DNA from 4 places in the Bradyrhizobium sp. B025 genome. Region 3 is predicted to be linked to each of the others. Evidence: predicted binding sites of a transcription regulator. Region 3 holds the regulator's gene; each other region holds the start of a gene.

Evidence for each region. The regulator PhoB, encoded in region 3, activates phosphate uptake and scavenging genes when phosphate is short. The targets are predictions, from matches to a motif close to TGTCATNNANCTGTCAT.
Region 1: the regulator PhoB is predicted to act here: its motif matches at 3,021-3,037, upstream of phnC (phosphonate ABC transporter ATP-binding protein).
Region 2: the regulator PhoB is predicted to act here: its motif matches at 2,135-2,151, upstream of ACE10W_RS31350 (phospholipase C).
Region 4: the regulator PhoB is predicted to act here: its motif matches at 3,206-3,222, upstream of ACE10W_RS26605 (UDP-2,3-diacylglucosamine diphosphatase).

Annotation. Positions count from the first base shown of each region.
Region 1 is NZ_CP170150.1:7,957,243-7,961,517, reverse strand. It holds gene ACE10W_RS37635 (hypothetical protein) at 1-404, shown strand, start outside; gene ACE10W_RS37630 (DUF1045 domain-containing protein) at 408-1,106, opposite strand; gene ACE10W_RS37625 (alpha-D-ribose 1-methylphosphonate 5-triphosphate diphosphatase) at 1,125-2,318, opposite strand; gene ACE10W_RS37620 (DapH/DapD/GlmU-related protein) at 2,315-2,974, opposite strand; gene phnC (phosphonate ABC transporter ATP-binding protein) at 3,148-3,957, shown strand; gene phnD (phosphonate ABC transporter substrate-binding protein) at 4,022-4,275, shown strand, end outside.
Region 2 is NZ_CP170150.1:6,660,708-6,664,982, reverse strand. It holds gene ACE10W_RS31360 (efflux RND transporter periplasmic adaptor subunit) at 1-985, opposite strand, end outside; gene ACE10W_RS31355 (ABC transporter substrate-binding protein) at 1,229-2,020, shown strand; gene ACE10W_RS31350 (phospholipase C) at 2,206-3,912, shown strand; gene ACE10W_RS31345 (cytochrome-c peroxidase) at 3,926-4,275, shown strand, end outside.
Region 3 is NZ_CP170150.1:472,597-476,871, reverse strand. It holds gene argF (ornithine carbamoyltransferase) at 1-482, opposite strand, end outside; gene ACE10W_RS02135 (aspartate aminotransferase family protein) at 482-1,690, opposite strand; gene ACE10W_RS02130 (GcrA family cell cycle regulator) at 2,145-2,654, shown strand; gene phoB (phosphate regulon transcriptional regulator PhoB) at 2,911-3,618, opposite strand; gene phoU (phosphate signaling complex protein PhoU) at 3,641-4,275, opposite strand, start outside.
Region 4 is NZ_CP170150.1:5,677,085-5,681,359, forward strand. It holds gene ACE10W_RS26590 (hypothetical protein) at 103-234, shown strand; gene ACE10W_RS26595 (threonine/serine dehydratase) at 250-1,233, opposite strand; gene ACE10W_RS26600 (glycosyltransferase family 1 protein) at 1,297-2,370, opposite strand; gene ACE10W_RS26605 (UDP-2,3-diacylglucosamine diphosphatase) at 2,370-3,182, opposite strand; gene thiD (bifunctional hydroxymethylpyrimidine kinase/phosphomethylpyrimidine kinase) at 3,399-4,199, opposite strand.

The DNA.
Region 1 (4,275 bases), 1.4 Mb from region 3:
GCTTCGGTGTCTATCGGCTGATCGAGCGGCGCCATCCCCGCGCGCTGGCACGAATTCCGCCAACGCAATTGGCGCTCTGGTCATTCGCCGTTGCCATTGCCCACGGCGCGGCCTTGATGCTCGTGCCGATCTATCTCGGGCTCTGCCAGGCCCTCGAGCTCGATGCCGGCCATGAGGCGGCGGGCGCGCTGATGAAGGCAAGTCTCGGGATGGCGGTGCTGGTGTCCCTGGTGCACGTTGCCGCCATGGTCAGCGCCGGCGGATGTCTGGCGTGGCTGGTCTACCGCTATCTGGGATTGAGGTTCGTCTCGCGCAGCTGGTTCAATCTGGATGCAGTCTGGGCGACCAGCCTCGTTCTGGTCGGCGCGGTGGCGCTCGCCTTCAATCTTGCGAGCTGGCGCTGAGGTCTACCGCGCCAAAGCCCACTCGCCGATGATGCGGAAGCGCGCCTTGGTCTCGTCCTGCCTGAACAGGGCGAGGCGGTCGATCGCCAGCGTGTCGAGACGAAGCGACGCGAACCGCGTCCGCAACATCTCCAGGATCGGTCCGCGGCGCTCTGCATCCAGCCGCCCAGTCAGGGTCATGTGGAAGCGAAATTCTTCCATCACGTAGGGGTAACCCCAGCGGTCGAGATAATCGCGCTGCCGCTCGGTGAGTTTGGCGGGCTTCCGGCGTGCGCGGTCTTCCGCGGTGAGAGCGGCGCGGAAGGAATCGAACTCGCGCGCGCAATCGGCGGCGAGCTGCTGGAGCGCATCGACCGGCTCGGCCGGGATGACGGCGATGAAGCCGCTGATGGTGTCGACGATCGGGCGGATGGCCGGGATCGGCCGCGCCGTTTCGGCGAATGTCGCGCAGGCTGCCATAAGCTCCGCCTCGGTGCTGCCGGGCGTCAGCGCCATCGGCGCCTTCAGCGTGGCATGGAAGCCGTATTTGCGGGGATCGGCGGAGACGTCACGCCAGTCCGGTGCAACGTGCAGCGCCTCGGGCGGAAACGGCACCTCGTCGCCGGTGTAGGCATCGTAGCCGAGCAGCTTGGCGCCGAAGCGGGTCAGCGCGCTGTCGGCGCCGGCGGCAAAATAGATCGCGTAGCGGGGAAAACCTGTCATCGCCTCAGCATAGCCAATTTATGCCGCGACGACAGCCTCGCGCGGCGCCGCCGCCGCGCTGAGCAGTCGCGTCGCATCGGTGAGATGCACGAGCTTTCCGCCCGATATCACCGCGACGAGCCGCGGCCGCAGCGGCACGGTGTCGTCGACGAGGAGGATGTCGGCGCGGCGTCCTTCGGCGAGGATGCCGCGGTCGGCAAGGCCGGTCGCGCGCGCAGGCTCCGCGGAGACCAGGCTCCAGGCCTCCGTCAGCGGCAACACGCCATCGGCGGCGAGGCGGAACGCGGCGAGCAGTTGCGCGGGATAGTAATAGTCCGACGCCAGCACCGAGCAGAGCCCCTTTGCGATCATGTCGGATGCCCGGGTCCAGCCGGTGTGGCTGCCGCCGCGCACGACGTTCGGCGCGCCGTAGACGATGGCATCGCCGTGGCTCGCTGCCGCCCGCGCCGTCTCCTCGTTGATCGGAAACTCGGCGATGTCAGCGCCGAGCTCGCGAAACTCCCGGCGCATCGCGGGTGTCGCATCGTCATGCGAGAGCATCCGCACGTCTGCCGCGCGGGCAGAAGCAGCGAGCCGCGACACGGAGGCCGGCACGTCGGCGGCGCGCGAGATCACGCGGTCGACCAGACCGTCAAAATCCTCGCTAGACAAGCCTGTGCGCTCCACCATGCGGTTGCGCTTGCGCGGCTTGGCCATGTCGGCGACGGTGCCGTCCATGTGGTCGTTGAAGGCGAACAGGTCGACGCGGCCCTCGGCGAGCCACTGGCTGATCTCGGCCTCGGCATCGAGATTGTAGGTCTCGTGCCGCAGATGGAAGCGGGTGTCGGCAGCGAATTGCGGACGCTGCCGCTCGATCGCCTCCATCAGGCCGCGCGCATTGTCGGCGCTGCGCAGGCCCGGTTCCCACGAGCAGGTCGTGGCGTGAAACACCGTGGTGATGCCGTTGCTGATCGCCTGGCGGTCGCTGTCCGCGAGCGCGACGTCGATCGGGAAGTCCACGCCGGCGCGCGGCATCATCTGCCGCTCGAAGGCATCGCCATGCAGATCGACGATTCCCGGCAACACCAGCAGATTGCGCGCATCGATCGCGAGCCGAGCCCGGCCACGGGCGGCATCGACCCGTGCGATGTCCGTTCCGGCCACGCTGAGTGACGTCTCGACCAACTCGGTGCCGATCAGGGCCCGGCCGCCCTCAAGGAAAATGTCTGTCACGCGACCGCGCTTCGTTTGCTGGCAGGGGAGTGTGCCCGTGCTTCATACGTGGAGAGAAAATCTTCAATCCCGAGCCTGCGGAAATCGGGCAGGGCTTCACGCAATTTGTCGTGATCCCAGTCCCACCAGGCGAGCCGCGCAAGCCGCCCGGCGATCTCTTCCGAGAAGCGCCGCCGCACGATTCGCGCGGGATTGCCGGCGACGATGGTGTAGGCGGGCACGTCCTTGGTGACGATGGCGCCGGCCGCGATCACCGCGCCGGTGCCGATGTTGCGGCCGGGCAGCACGATCGCGCCATGGCCGATCCAGACGTCGTGGCCGATATGGACGTGATGCTGGCGCCGCCAGTCGAAGAACTCCGTGTCGTCGCTCTCGCCGGAGAAGTAGGCGCTGGAACGATAGGTGAAGTGCGCCTGCGTCGCGCGATGCATCGGATGATTGCCGGGGTTGATACGCGTCATCGCCCCGATTGAGCAGAATTTCCCGATCGTGGTGTAGGTGATCTGCGAATCGTTCACGACATAGGAGTAATCGCCCATCGCCACTTCATGCAGGATCGTGCGCGCGCCGACCTCGGTATAGGCGCCGAGCCGGGTCTCGTGCAGCTTGGCCGAGGGATCGATGGTCGGTTGGACTGAAAGGGCTTTGCCGGCCATGTCGTATCCGAAGCGTGAGGGCGGGCGTTCCTCTTCGAGCGGCTCGATGACAATGTCATGACGCAGCGATGACAGGGGATGAGGTGTGTTGGATCGCCGCACCGCAACGTGCATGTCACACAAGTGTCAAGCGTCGGCGTTAGCGGTGGGTCCCAGCTACTCTGGAGCCCTGCATGCTGGTGGTTGAAGGTCTGACGTGCCGCTTTGGCGCAAAAGCCGCGGTGGACGACGCTTCGTTTCAAATTTCCCCCGGCGGATTCGTCGGCGTGATCGGACGATCCGGCGCCGGCAAGTCCACGCTGCTGCGGACCATCAACCGCCTGGTGACGCCGACGCAGGGCCGCATCCTGTTCGACGGCACCGACGTCACAGCGCTGCGCGGCAAGGAGCTGCGGCAGTGGCGGGCGCGCTCGGCGATGATCTTCCAGCAGTTCAACCTCGTCGGCCGGCTCGATGTTCTCACCAACGTCCTGATGGGGCGCCTCGCGACGATGCCGGCCTGGCGCTCGCTGTCGCAGACCTGGCCCGAACACGACAAGGCGCTGGCGATGTCCGCGCTCGAACAGTTCGATATCGCCGCGCTCGCCGCGCAGCGCGCCGACCAGCTCTCCGGCGGCCAGCAGCAGCGCGTCGCGATCGCCCGCGCGCTGGTGCAGCAGCCCGACATCATTCTCGCCGACGAGCCGATCGCTTCGCTCGACCCGCGCAACACCAAGATCGTGATGGATGCGCTGCTGCGCATCAACGAGCATTTCGGCATCACCGTGCTCTGCAACCTGCATTCGCTCGACTTGGCGCGCAGCTATTGCGACCGCCTGATCGGCATGGCGCAGGGCCGTGTCGTGTTCGACGGCGCACCGTCTGCGCTGACCGATCACGTCGCGCGCGAGCTCTACGATCTCGAAGCCACCGACGTCATGGGCGGCTCGCCCGTGCCGGCGCCCGAGGGCATTCCGGCGCTTGGAACGGCGGCCGCCGCCTGAGCCGCATCGCTTCTGTCGTTGCCAGTTTTTGCGTCAACCGACCCCAACCGATGAAGAGGGTATCATGATCACTCGCAGATTAGTTCTTGCCGGCGCCGCCGCGCTCGCATTCACGACTTCGGCCTCCGCCGACGACTGGAAAGCCAAATATCCCGAGCTGACCTTCGCGGTCATTCCGGCGGAAAACGCCTCGGGCGTGACCGAGCGCTGGGCGCCGTTCATGAGCTATCTCTCCAAGGAATTGGGCGTGAAGGTCACGCTGCGCATCGCCAATGACTACGCCGCCGTCATCGAAGGCCAGCGCGCCGGCAACATCCA
Region 2 (4,275 bases), 2.7 Mb from region 3:
CGCCCTGGTCGCTGCCGAGCGCGGTGTCGGGAACGAGGAGCGCGCCCTTCTCCTGGTCGAAGGGCACGCGGACGCGGACGAAATAGCCGGGCAGCAGCACCCGCTTGTCGTTGGGGACGAGGCCGCGCACGGCAAGCGTACCGGTCGACTGGTTGAGAGTCGGCGAGACGTAGTCGAGCTTGCCTTCATGCGGATAGCCGGTCTCGTTTTGGAGGCCGACTTGAATCGGAAATTGCTTGAGGTCGGTGGGCGTCAGTCCCCGGCGGGCCGCTTCGGCGCGGATGCGTAGCACGTCCTGCTCGTTGACGGTGAAGTTCACCCAGATCGGGTCCATCGCGACGATGGTCGCGAGCTGGGTCGGGGAGGAGACGCCGACGAGCTCGCCGATCGAGACCATGTGGGCGCTGACGACGCCGTCGAACGGCGCGGTGACCTTGGTGTAGCCGTAGTTGACCTCGGCGATCCTGGTGTTGGCCTGCGCCTGCAGGAGATTCGCCTGCGCGTTTTCGCGCGTTGACGTCGAGGTGTCGAGGGTGGCCTGCGAGACCGCCTGCCGCTGCACCAGATCGCTTTGCCGCTTGAAGTCGGCCTCCGCCTGCCGGAGCGAGGCCTGGGCGCCGGCCTCGGCCGCCTGGGCCTGCTCGAGCTTCAGCTTGTAGGTCTCGGGCTCGATGGTAAAGAGCTGGGTGCCCTGCTTGACGAAGGTGCCGTCCTGGTAGTCGATCGACTGCAGGAAACCCTGCACGCGCGCCACCAAGTCGACATTCTTGATCGGCGCGGTGTTGCCGGTGGCCTCGACATAGCGCGTCACCGGCCGCTGCACGGGCGTCGCCACGTCCACCTTGGGCGGGGGCGGAGCCACGTAGGCGTTCTTGTCCTCGCAGCCGGCGAGCGCGATCACGGCGGCCGTGGCGGCTAGCGCCCGTCCAACATGTCTCCACGCTCCATTGCGATGTGCGGGAGATGCGGGATTCGCGCGCGTCATTCGGTGGCCCCCGATTGCTGTCTGTCGGTGCGGCAGGCTACCAACAAATGTCCGGCCGTGGAACACCATAGCCATGGCGGTCGTCGGCCTTGCACGGCGAACGGCGGTGTGGCCTTTGACAGGTTTGTCATGACAAACCGCTTTTCACCGCGCGCACGATCGACCAGAATTGTGTCAAAGGTCGTGTGGCGGAAGCGAAGCGGTCGGGACGACGAGAACAAGAAAACGCGAGGAGAACATGACATGTCCGCGTCCGTCCAATCGGCCCTCTCCGGTCTCGTTCTCGCGGCGGCGGTTGCCATGCCCGCGCTAGCCGATGGGCTGAAGGACGAGATCGCGCCGACCGGCAAGCTGCGGGTCGCGATCGCAATCAGCCCCGCAGGCGGCGCATTCTGGTCGACCAGGACGGAAACCGGCTATGCCGGCGTGCCGGTGGACCTCGGCAAGGAGATGGCGGCCCAGCTCGGCGTTGGTGTCGAATATGTCGTGCACCAAAATTCCGGACAGATCACCGACGCGGCCAGCAGAGGCACCTGGGATGTCACCTGGCTGCCAAAGGACCCCGAGCGCGAGAGCAAGATGATGTTCGGCCCGATCTACGAGGTCGCGGACGCCACCTACATCGTCAAGGCCGGTTCGAACGTGACCAATTTTGCCTCGCTCGACCAGCCCGGCATCAAGGTCGCGGCCGTCAACGCCACCACCACCATGCGTGGCGCTGTCGCGCATCTCAAGAACGCTGAGGTCACCGGCTATCAGACCTATGACGAGATCTTCGGCCTCCTGAAGAGCGGCGAGATCGACGCCTTCGCGCTGTCGCGCGACCAGCTCAACAAGATGGCGCAGAAGATTCCCGGTACAAAGGTGCTGGACGAGACGTTCAAGAAGACGGTGACGGCCGTCGCCGTGCCGCTCGGCCACAGCCGGGCGCTGACCTTCGTCACCAAATTCATGAACGAGGCGACGATCAACGGCACCTTGCGCAAGGCCTATGACAACAATGGCCTGAAGGATTCTCCGATCCGCACCGAGTAGACGCCCGCTGTGGCGGGCTCCTCACCATGAGGGTCAAGGAAGGCAGCTTCGGGCAAATCGCCCGTGTAGAAAATCTTGTCTGAACAACTGCGCAAAGTGTCTCTTGCGTCAAACTGACACAGCTCTGTCATCGCGCGCCATTAACGTTCCCGGGGTCGGCGTCAATCCTTCGGGGCAACACAACAATGAAATCCAGATTTCTGACGACGGCCGCGATTTTTGCGGCCGCGACGGCACTAGCATGCGCCATGCCTGTTCTCGCGGACGATTTCGGTCGGGACCGCGATCATGATCACGATCATCACCGTCATCCGCATGACATCCACACCGAGACGCCGATCAAGCATCTCGTGATCATCTTCAACGAGAACCGCTCGTTCGATCATTATTTCGCGACCTATCCGAACGCGGCCAATCCGTCGGGCTCCATACCCTTCGTGCCGAAGCCGCACACGCCGAAGGTCAACAACCTCGTCACGGCGAACCTGCTGGTCAACAACCCGAACAACAGCCCGGCCAACGGCACCGGCGCGACGGATCCGTTCCGTCTCGACCGCACCCAGGCCAACACGCGCTCGCAGAACCATGCCTACACGCCCGAGCAGCAGGCGGTGGACAACGGCAAGGAAGACCTGTTCCCGAAATTCACCGGCCGCGGCACGGCCGGCGGCGCCGGCGCGTTCGGCACCAACGGCCAGGTGATGGGCTATTTCGACGGCAACACTGTCACGGCCTTCTGGAACTACGCCCAGCACTTCGCCATGAGCGACAATCACTGGACCGACACGTTCGGTCCGTCCACGCCCGGCATGCTGGAAGTGGTCTCCGGCCAGACCAACGGCGCGCAGAACGTCGTCGGCACCTCGTCCTCGATCGCCGACGGCCAGGGCGGCCTGACGCTGATCGGCGACACCGATCCTGCCTACGATTCCTGCTCGAGCACGACCAGCACCGTGCTGATGACCAGCAGGAACATCGGCGATCTGCTCAACGACGAGCGCATCAGCTGGGGCAGCTTCATGGGCGGCTTCGACCTGACGCTCAAGAACGCCAACGGCACCACCGGTTGCGGCCGCAGCACCTTTTCGAGCAACGTCAACGGCACCATTGTGGACTACAGTCCGCACCACGCCTTCTTCCAGTACTACAAGTCGACCGCCAACCCGACCCATGCGCGGCCGAGCTCGGTCCAGGCGATTGGCCATACCCACGACTTCAACGGCAAGGTTGATCCGGCCAACCACAACTACGATCTCGAGGACTTCTACGCCGCGGTGAAGGCCGGCAACTTCCCGGCCGTCTCCTACATCAAGATGCCGGCCTTCCAGGACGGTCATGCCGGCAATTCCGATCCGCTCGACGAGCAGGTGGGCAATGTCGAGCTGATCAACTTCCTCCAGAAGCAGCCGGAGTGGCGCGAGACCGCGGTCATCATCACCTATGACGACTCCGACGGCTGGTACGATCACCAATACGTCGCGCCGAAGAGCGCCTCCTACGATCCGACCGCCGACCAGGTCAACGGTCCGGGCCTGTGCGGTCTCGGCCCGCAGAAGCAGCCGGCGCCGAAGGGGCTTAGCGGCAAGCCGGTGAACGGCCGCTGCGGTCCGGGCACCCGCGTTCCCTTCATCGTGGTTTCGCCCTATGCGAGGACGAACTTCGTCAGCCACACCTACATCTCGCAGGCCTCGGTGGTGCGGTTCATCGAGGACAATTGGCTGCGCGGCCAGCGTCTCGGCGGCGGCTCGTTCGACGCCGGCGCCGGGTCGATCATGGACCTGTTCGACTTCGATCATGATCATCGCCACGATCTCCGGGTGGACGCGCTGTTCCTTGACCCGACCTCCGGCACTGTCATGACCAGCCCGCCGGACGAGCATCACCATCACTAAGACGCAAGGTCATATGAACAGCCGCACCATGTGGCTTTTCGGCGCCGGCCTGCTTTGTCTGGCCGGCGCCGTCCTTGCCGTCGCGACGCAGGGATTTGCGGAAGCAAATCCCGCGGGTGCGAATCCGAACCCGGTTCGTCTCATGCGTCCGCCGGCCGCTCCGCTCTCGGCGATGGCGCAGCTCGGCAGGGAGATTTTTTACGACGCCTCGCTGTCGTCCTCGGGCGCGCTGTCATGCGCGTCCTGTCACAGCCCGGATCACGCCTACGGTCCGCCCAATGACGGGCCGGTCATGCTCGGCGGCGCGACCTTGTCGCGCCCGGGCGCACGCGCGGTGCCGTCGCTGACCTATCTTGAGCGCCA
Region 3 (4,275 bases):
TCGCCGGTCCAGGCCACCGTCCGGCCCTCGATCGGGCCGCGGTGCTCCTGATAGGTCAGAAGGTCGGCCATCACCTGGCAGGGATGCGAGCGCCGGGTCAGGCCGTTGATGACGGGCACGGTCGCGTTGGCCGCAAGCTCGAGCAGGGCGTCGTGGTTGAGGATGCGGATCATGATGGCATCGACATAGCGCGACAGCACGCGCGCGGTGTCGGCGATGGTCTCGCCGCGGCCGAGTTGCATCTCGGCGCCGGTGAGCATGATGGGCTCGCCGCCGAGCTGGCGCATGGCGACGTCGAACGACACCCGCGTGCGGGTCGACGGGCGCTCGAAGATCATCGCCAGCGTCTTGCCTTCGAGCGGCCTCACCGGCTGATGCGCCTTCTGCTTCGCCTTCATGGCGGAGGAGGCATCGAGCATGCTCTTGAGCTCCGACAGCGGGAGCTCGTTGATATCGAGGAAGTGCTTCGGCGACTTGCTCATCAGCTTGCCGCCCGCTTGGTCTGACTGGACGAGATCGCGGCGCAGGCGCGTTCGAGCCGCCCGACGCTGTCCTCGATCTCGGCTTCGGTGACGATCAAGGGCGGCAGGAAACGCACGACATTGTCGCCGGCGCCGACCGTGAGCAGCTTCTCGTTACGCAGCGCCGCGACGAGATCGCCTGATGGCACCACGGCCTTGATGCCGATCAGGAGGCCCTCGCCGCGCACCTCGCTGACGACATCGCCATGACGATCGATCACGGAGGCGAGCTTCTGCTTGAGCAGCAGCGACATCTTCTGCACATGGTCGAAGAAGCCGGGCTTCAGCATGACGTCGAGCACGGCATTCGCCGCCGCGACCGCGAGCGGATTGCCGCCGAAGGTCGAGCCGTGCGAGCCGGGACCCATGCCGGCCGCCGCGTCCGCGGTGGCCAGGATCGCACCGATCGGGAAGCCGCCGCCGAGCGCCTTGGCCAGCGACATCACGTCAGGTGTGACGCCGGTACGCCGATGCGCGAACAGATCGCCGGTGCGGCCCATGCCGGTCTGCACCTCGTCGAAGGCGAGCAGCAGGCCCTTCTCGTCGCAAAGCTGGCGCAATGCCTTGAGGAACGCAGGCGTTGCGGAACGCACGCCGCCCTCGCCCTGAATCGGCTCGATCAGGATGCCGGCGGTCTGCGGACCGATTGCCTTCTTCACGGCCTCGATGTCGCCATGCGGGACCTGGTCGAAGCCATCCATCGGCGGACCAAACCCTTCGAGATATTTTGCAGATCCCGTCGCAGCCAGCGTCGCCAGCGTGCGGCCGTGGAAGGCGCCTTCGAAGGTGATGATGCGGTAACGTTCCGGATGACCCTTGGAGAAGTGATGATGGCGGACCAGCTTGATCACACCTTCCAGCGCCTCGGCGCCGGAATTGCAGAAGAACACGAAGTCCGCGAAGCTTTCATTGCACAGGCGCGTCGCGAGCTTCTCGCCGTCCGGACTCTGGAACAGGTTCGACATGTGCCAGAGTTTTGTGGCCTGCTCCTGCAGCGCCTTGACCAGCGCGGGATGGGCGTGGCCGAGCGCGTTCACGGCGACGCCGGAGGTAAAATCGAGATAGCGATCGCCATTGGTCGCAATCAGCCAGCAACCTTCGCCGCGCTCGAAACCGAGGTCGGATCTGGCGAAAACGGGAAGCAAATGCGGCGCTGCGCTGTTAGTCATGACGATCACTTGATGTTGCGGACGGCCTGAACACGCTCACGCAGCGCACCATTGACCGGCCCGGAAAACGAAACGTGCCGCCTTTTAAGGGCGGCACGTGACACTATCTTATGCCTGGTGAAACCGGTGTCAATGCCGCCCGAAAGCCTCGCGAAACGCTGAATCCGTAGTCTTGCGGAGCCGAAATTGCGGGGTTTTCGCCACGGAACATGTGGAAGCGAGTCGGCGGACTCTTGCGCGTGAGTCACGCCATATTGTAGCGTTTGGCTTGTCAGATACGACATCTCGTGCAGTGTTTCTGATCCTCTAAGTCCTCATGTACCGGCGTAGACGTTCGGGCGTTATCGGCGCGCCCGGCGAGCCTTAAGGGATTCTGACGGCACGGGTTTTTCGAGGCTTAGGCATTCGCCGCGAGGCGCCAGGATGGCAGCCGCACGGCGAGGGAAAGGGTGCAATGACGGTTTTGACCTGGTCCGACGATCGCGTCGAGCAGTTGAAAAAGCTCTGGGAGGCCGGATTATCGGCCAGCCAGATCGCAGCCGAGCTCGGGAACGTGACCCGCAATGCCGTGATCGGCAAGGTACACAGGCTCGGCCTATCCGGCCGCGCCAAGAGCCCCTCATCGGCGGCTCCGCGGCCGCGCAAGGCGCGCCCCGCGCAGCACATGATGCGGGTGAGCCGCCCCATTGCGCGCGGCAACACCGCGCTGGCGCAGGCCTTCGAGGTCGAGGTGGAGGCCGAACCGGTCACCTACGACAACGTGGTGCCGATGAGCCAGCGGCTGTCGCTGCTGGAGCTGAACGAGGCGACCTGCCACTGGCCGGTCGGCGATCCCTCGAGCCCGGATTTCTTCTTCTGCGGCGGCAGGGCGCTGTCGGGCCTGCCCTACTGCGCGCAGCACTCGCGCGTGGCATATCAGCCCGCCGCGGATCGCCGGCGCGCACCGGCGAAGCCCTCGCGGTGAGTTTGTTCTGAAATCGAGCGACGGCCGTCACGCGTTGACGGCCCAACAAACTCGATGTCGTCCCGGACAAGCGCGCCTGAAGCGCGCGCAGATCCGGGACCCATAACGACCGCAAGATGTGGCTACGGGGACTCGGAGTTACCTTCTTCGCGCGACAACCACGCCCTGTGATTATGGGTCCCGGATCTGCGCTTACGCTTGTCCGGGACGACACTGAGAGTGTGGCTGTAGCCCGCTAAACCAACGCCTGCAAACCTTACGTCTGCTCCGCCTTCGCAAAGCGATCATCCAGCGCGTAGCCGGCTCCGCGGACGGTGCGGATGGGATCCTGCTCGCGGCCGAGATTGAGCAGCTTGCGCAGGCGGCCGATGTGGACGTCGACGGTGCGCTCGTCGATGTAGATGTCGCGGCCCCAGACGCTGTCGAGCAGCTGCTCGCGCGAGAACACGCGGCCGGGATGCTCCAGGAAGAACTCCAAGAGGCGATATTCGGTCGGGCCGAGGTCGATCGGCCGGCCCGAGCGCGCGACGCGGCGCTTGTCGCGATCGAGCTCGATGTCGCCATAGGCCAGCACCGTGGCGAGCCGCTCCGGGCTTGCGCGCCGCAGGAGGCCCTTCACGCGCGCCAGGAGCTCCGGCACCGAGAACGGCTTGACGATGTAGTCGTCAGCGCCGGTCGCAAGACCCCGCACCCGCTCGCTCTCCTCGCCGCGCGCGGTGAGCATGATGATCGGGAGCTGCTTGGTCTCGGGCCGGGTCCGCAGCCGGCGGCACAGCTCGATGCCTGACAGTCCCGGCAGCATCCAGTCGAGTACGATCAGATCGGGGATGTGTTCCTTGAGGCGGGTGTCGGCGTCGTCGCCGCGCATCACCGTCTCCACATCATAGCCGTCGCCTTCGAGGTTGTAGCGGAGAAGCTCGGTGAGAGCTTCCTCGTCCTCAACCACCATAATGCGTGCGCCCATGGTGTCGTCGCTCCTTAAGTCTTCAGGTATTCGGGACCGTCGTGGCGAAGGTCGTCATGTCGCCCTTCGGCCGCTTGTCGGTGATCGCCTGGCCCTCGATCATGTAGAACACGGTCTCGGCGATGTTGGTGGCGTGGTCGCCGATCCGCTCGATGTTCTTGGCGCAGAACATCAGATGGATGCAGAACGAGATGTTGCGCGGATCCTCCATCATGTAGGTGAGGAGCTCGCGGAACAGCGAGGTGCAGATGGCGTCGACTTCCTCGTCGCCCTTCCACACCGCCATCGCCGCCGGCAGATCATGCGCGGCATAGGCGTCCAGCACCGACTTGACCTGCTGCTGCACGAGGTCGGTCATGTGCTCGAGGCCGCGGAACAGCTTGAGCGGATGGAAATCCGTCTCCAGCGCCGCGACGCGCTTGCCCATGTTCTTGGCGAGGTCGCCGATGCGCTCGAGATCGGTCGCAACGCGCATGGCGCCGACGATCTCGCGCAGATCGACCGCCATCGGCTGGCGGCGGGCGATGGTGAGCACGGCGCGCTCCTCGATGCGCTTCTGCAGCGCGTCGAGCTCGGTGTCGGTGGCGACGACGCGCTGGCCGAGCGCGACGTCTCGGCGGATCAGCGCGTCGACGGAATCGACGATCATGCGCTCGG
Region 4 (4,275 bases), 3.7 Mb from region 3:
CACTTCGATGGCAGAGTGTTGATGGACGCCAGAACACCCTCCACTGGCGCCAAAGACCGCGGACCACTTCCCGTCCGCGCGGACTCCGTGAACGGAGTTTAGATGAGCGTTATCAAGACGGATTTCCGTACCGTACTTTCGCAGATTGTCCGCGGAGCCAAACGAATACGTCGGCTCATCGACGATCTCTACCTGGCCCTCGCGGGTTTCAAGGACGATGCTACGTCGCAGTAGCAGACTCTCCAAAAATCAAGCCACCAGCTCGGCAAACAAATCCGCATCGACGTTGCCGCCGGAGAGCACGATGACGACGTTCTTGCCGGCGACGTCGAGACGTCCCGCAAGCAGTGCGGCAAGGCCGACCGCCCCGCCCGGCTCCACCACCAGCTTCAGCTCGCGATAGGCGAACGCGACCGCCGCACCGACTTCCTTGTCGGATGCGGTGACGCCGCGCGCGAGCAGCTTGCTGTTGATCGCAAACGTCATCTCGCCGGGGATCAGCGCCATCAGCGCGTCGCAGATGGTGCGGCCCGCCGGCCCATGCGGCTCGCGATGGCCGGCGGTCAGCGAAAGGCCGTGATCGTCGAACGCCTCCGGCTCGGCAACCACGATCTGCGCCAGCGGATATCGCGCCTTGATCGCGGTCGCGACGCCGGCGATCAGGCCGCCGCCGGAGGCCGGTGCCACCACGATGTCGGGGCTGAGGCCCAGCGCTGCCATGTCGTCCGCGATCTCGCGGCCGGCGGTGCCTTGGCCAGCGATCACGAAGGGATCGTCATACGGCCTGACCAGCGTCGCGCCGCGCTTCTCGGCGATGCCGCGCGAGATCGCCTCGCGGTCGTCGCGGTCGCGGTCGTACAGCACGACCTCGGCGCCGTAGGATTTAGTGCGCTCGCGCTTGGACAGCGGCGCGTCCGCGGGCATCACGATGGTCGCCTGCATGTCGAGGATCTTGGCCGCCGCCGCCACGCCCTGGGCGTGGTTGCCGGAAGAGAATGCCACGACGCCGCCGGCGCGCTTGTCCTGCGGGATCGAGGCGACCTTGTTGAAGGCGCCGCGGAACTTGAAGGAGCCGGTGCGCTGGAGCATCTCCGGCTTCAGGAACACTTTTGCGCCGACGCGCTCGTTGAGCACGGGAAAGGACAACAGCGGGGTGCGGATGGCGAAGGGTGCGATCACCCGCGCTGCGGCATCGATATCGGCAGGGCCGATCGGAAGGGGCTGTTCGGTCATGGCCGACCTTATCGCGGCGGATGACGCCCGGGCAAGACACCTCCGCGCGAGGGTTTTTCTTCTTCAGGCGACGAAGCGTGGCTGCTCCGCCCCGTTCCGGCCCGGCAGCACCGCACCGACCGCCCTTATGCTGTCGATAAAGGCCCTCGCCGAGGCCTCCCAGGTGTAATTGGCGGCGAATTCGACGCAGGCCTGCCGGGAGATGTCGAGCGCGGCAAAGCATGCATTGCGCAGGTCATGATCCAGCGCCCCGACCGGTGCATCGCCGATCACGTCGCGGGGGCCCTTCACCGGGAAGGCCGCGACCGGCAGGCCGCTTGCGAGCGCTTCCAGCAGGACCAGGCCGAACGTGTCGGTCTTGCTGGGGAACACGAAGACGTCGGCGGCCGCGTAGATTTCCGCCAGCGCCTCGCCGTGCTTCTCGCCGAGGAAGATCGCGTCGGGATAGGCCTCTTCGAGCGAAGCCCGCGCCGGGCCGTCGCCGACGACCACCTTGGTGCCGGGCAGCTTGAGGTCGAGGAACGCCTCGAGATTCTTCTCCACCGCGACGCGGCCGACCGAGAGGAACACCGGAGCCGGCAGGCAGAGATCGATCGCGCGGGGATGGAACAAGTGCGTGTCGACACCGCGCGGCCACAGCACGACATTGTCAAAGCCGCGCTCGGTCAGCTCGCGGGCGAGCGCCGGGGTCGCCGCCATCACGGCGCGGCTGGGCGCATGGAAGCGACGCAGCGCCCGCCAGATCAGCGAGCCCGGAACCGGCACACGGGCGCGGACATATTCAGGGAAGCGGGTGTGGAAGCTGGTCGTGAACGGCAGCTTGCGCTGGCGGCAATAGCGGCGGACCATCAGGCCGATCGGCCCTTCGGTCGCGATATGGATGCTGTCGGGACGGGCTTCCGCGATCAGCTTCGCGATTCGCGCCGGGCGCGGCATCGCGAGCCGCACGTCGCGATAGCTCGGCATCGCGAAGGTGCGGAACGACTGCGGCGTCAGGAAATTGAACTCGACGCCAAGACCTTCAATGCTAAGACCTTCAACGCTAAGCCCTTTGGCGGCGTCAGCAAGCTTGGTCAGCGTCCGAACCACACCGTTGACTTGCGGGTGCCAGGCGTCGGTCGCGACCAGGATGCGCATCAGGCGGCCCTTGCTGCGACCTGCGGGACGGCCGCCGGCTTTTGCGCCTGATCCGCCCAGGTGATGATCTCGAAATGGCCGTCGTCGTGCTCGACCAGCGCGGTGCAGCTCTCCACCCAGTCGCCGCAGTTCATGTAGCGGATGCCGGCCTCGTCGCGGATCACGGCATAGTGGATGTGGCCGCAGATCACGCCGTCGGCGTCGTGACGGCGCGCTTCGGCGGCAAGCGCCTGCTCGAACGCGCCGATATAGTTGACGGCGTTCTTGACCTTCTGCTTGGCCCATTGCGACAGCGACCAATAGGGCACCTTGAACATGCGCCGGAAGAAGTTGACGAAGCGATTCATCTGGATCGCGAAGTCGTAGGCCTTGTCGCCGAGATGGGCGAGCCAGCGCGCGTTCTGCACCACGAGGTCGAAGATGTCGCCGTGGATGACGAGATAGCGCTTGCCGTCCACGCCGGTGTGGACGGTGTTCTCGACCACGTCGATGCCGCCGAAATGCGTGCCGTAATAGTTGCGCAGGAACTCGTCGTGATTGCCGGGGATGTAGATCACCTTGGCGCCCTTGCGCGCCTTGCGCAAAAGCTTCTGCACGAGGTCGTTATGCGATTGCGGCCAGTGCCAGCTCGATTTCAGCGCCCAGCCGTCGACGATGTCGCCGACGAGATAGATCGTCTCGGCGTCATGGTAGCGCAGGAAGTCCAACAGAAGGTCGGCTTGTGAACCGCGGGCTCCGAGATGAACGTCGGAGATGAACAAGGTGCGAAAGCGCCTTTCAGGGCTTTCGTCACTCACATCGTAGCTTCCCATGCGACAGCCTGTAACAATATCCCGTGACAGGGGGATGACCGATTGAACCTTTGAGGCACCCTCAGATACGAATCAAACCTCGCCTCGCCCTCCCCGCGAATATCAGTCGCATGCGACAATCAGGCGACACGAAGCGGCCATGGCTGTCCGCAAAAGCCCGGTCCCCGTCGCCTTGTTGGTTAACGGCCGGGGCCGGCGCGCAGCTCGAAGCCGGCGTCAGTAAAATTTGTGAAAATGATGGATCGGCCCGTGGCCGTGGCCGACGCCGAAGCGGTCGGCAGCAGCAATCGCGGCGCTGATCCAGGCCTTGGCGTTGCGCACCGCCTGCTCGAGAGTCTCGCCCTTGGCGAGACCCGCCGCCACGGCGGAGGACAGCGAACAGCCGGTGCCATGGGTGTTCTTGGTCGCGACGCGGGGCGCGGCGAGCGCGATCGTGCTTTCGGACGTGACGAGATAGTCGATGCTCTCGGCGCCCTCGCCGTGTCCGCCCTTGATCAGGACCGCACGGCAGCCGAGCGCCAGCAACCGGCGCCCCTGGCCTTCGATCCCGGCCTCGCTGGCCGCGGCGGGCTCGCCGAGGAGAGCTGCCGCCTCCGGCAGGTTCGGCGTGATCACCGAGGCCAGCGGCGTCAGTCGCATGCGCAGGGCTTCCACGGCTTCGGACGCCAGCAGGCGGTCGCCCGATGTCGCGACCATCACGGGATCGAGCACCACATGGCGCGGCTTCCAGTGCGCCAGCGCGGCTGCGATCGCATCGATGCTGGCGGCCTGGGCCACCATGCCGATCTTCACCGCGCCGACGTCGAGATCGGAGAACACCGCATCGATCTGCGCGGTGACGAAATCAGCCGGCACCGCATGAATGCCGGTGACGCCGCGCGTGTTCTGCGCCGTCAGCGCCGTGATCGCGGAGGCGCCGTAGACGCCGAGCGCCGCGAAGGTCTTCAGATCCGCCTGGATGCCGGCGCCGCCGCTTGAATCGGAACCGGCAATGGTGAGAGCCACGGGCGTCGTCATCGCCGGATACATTGGTTTGAGAGGGACACCGCCATGCCTTGTCCTAGCGTGCCGCGGATGCGCCAGCAAGCCGGGC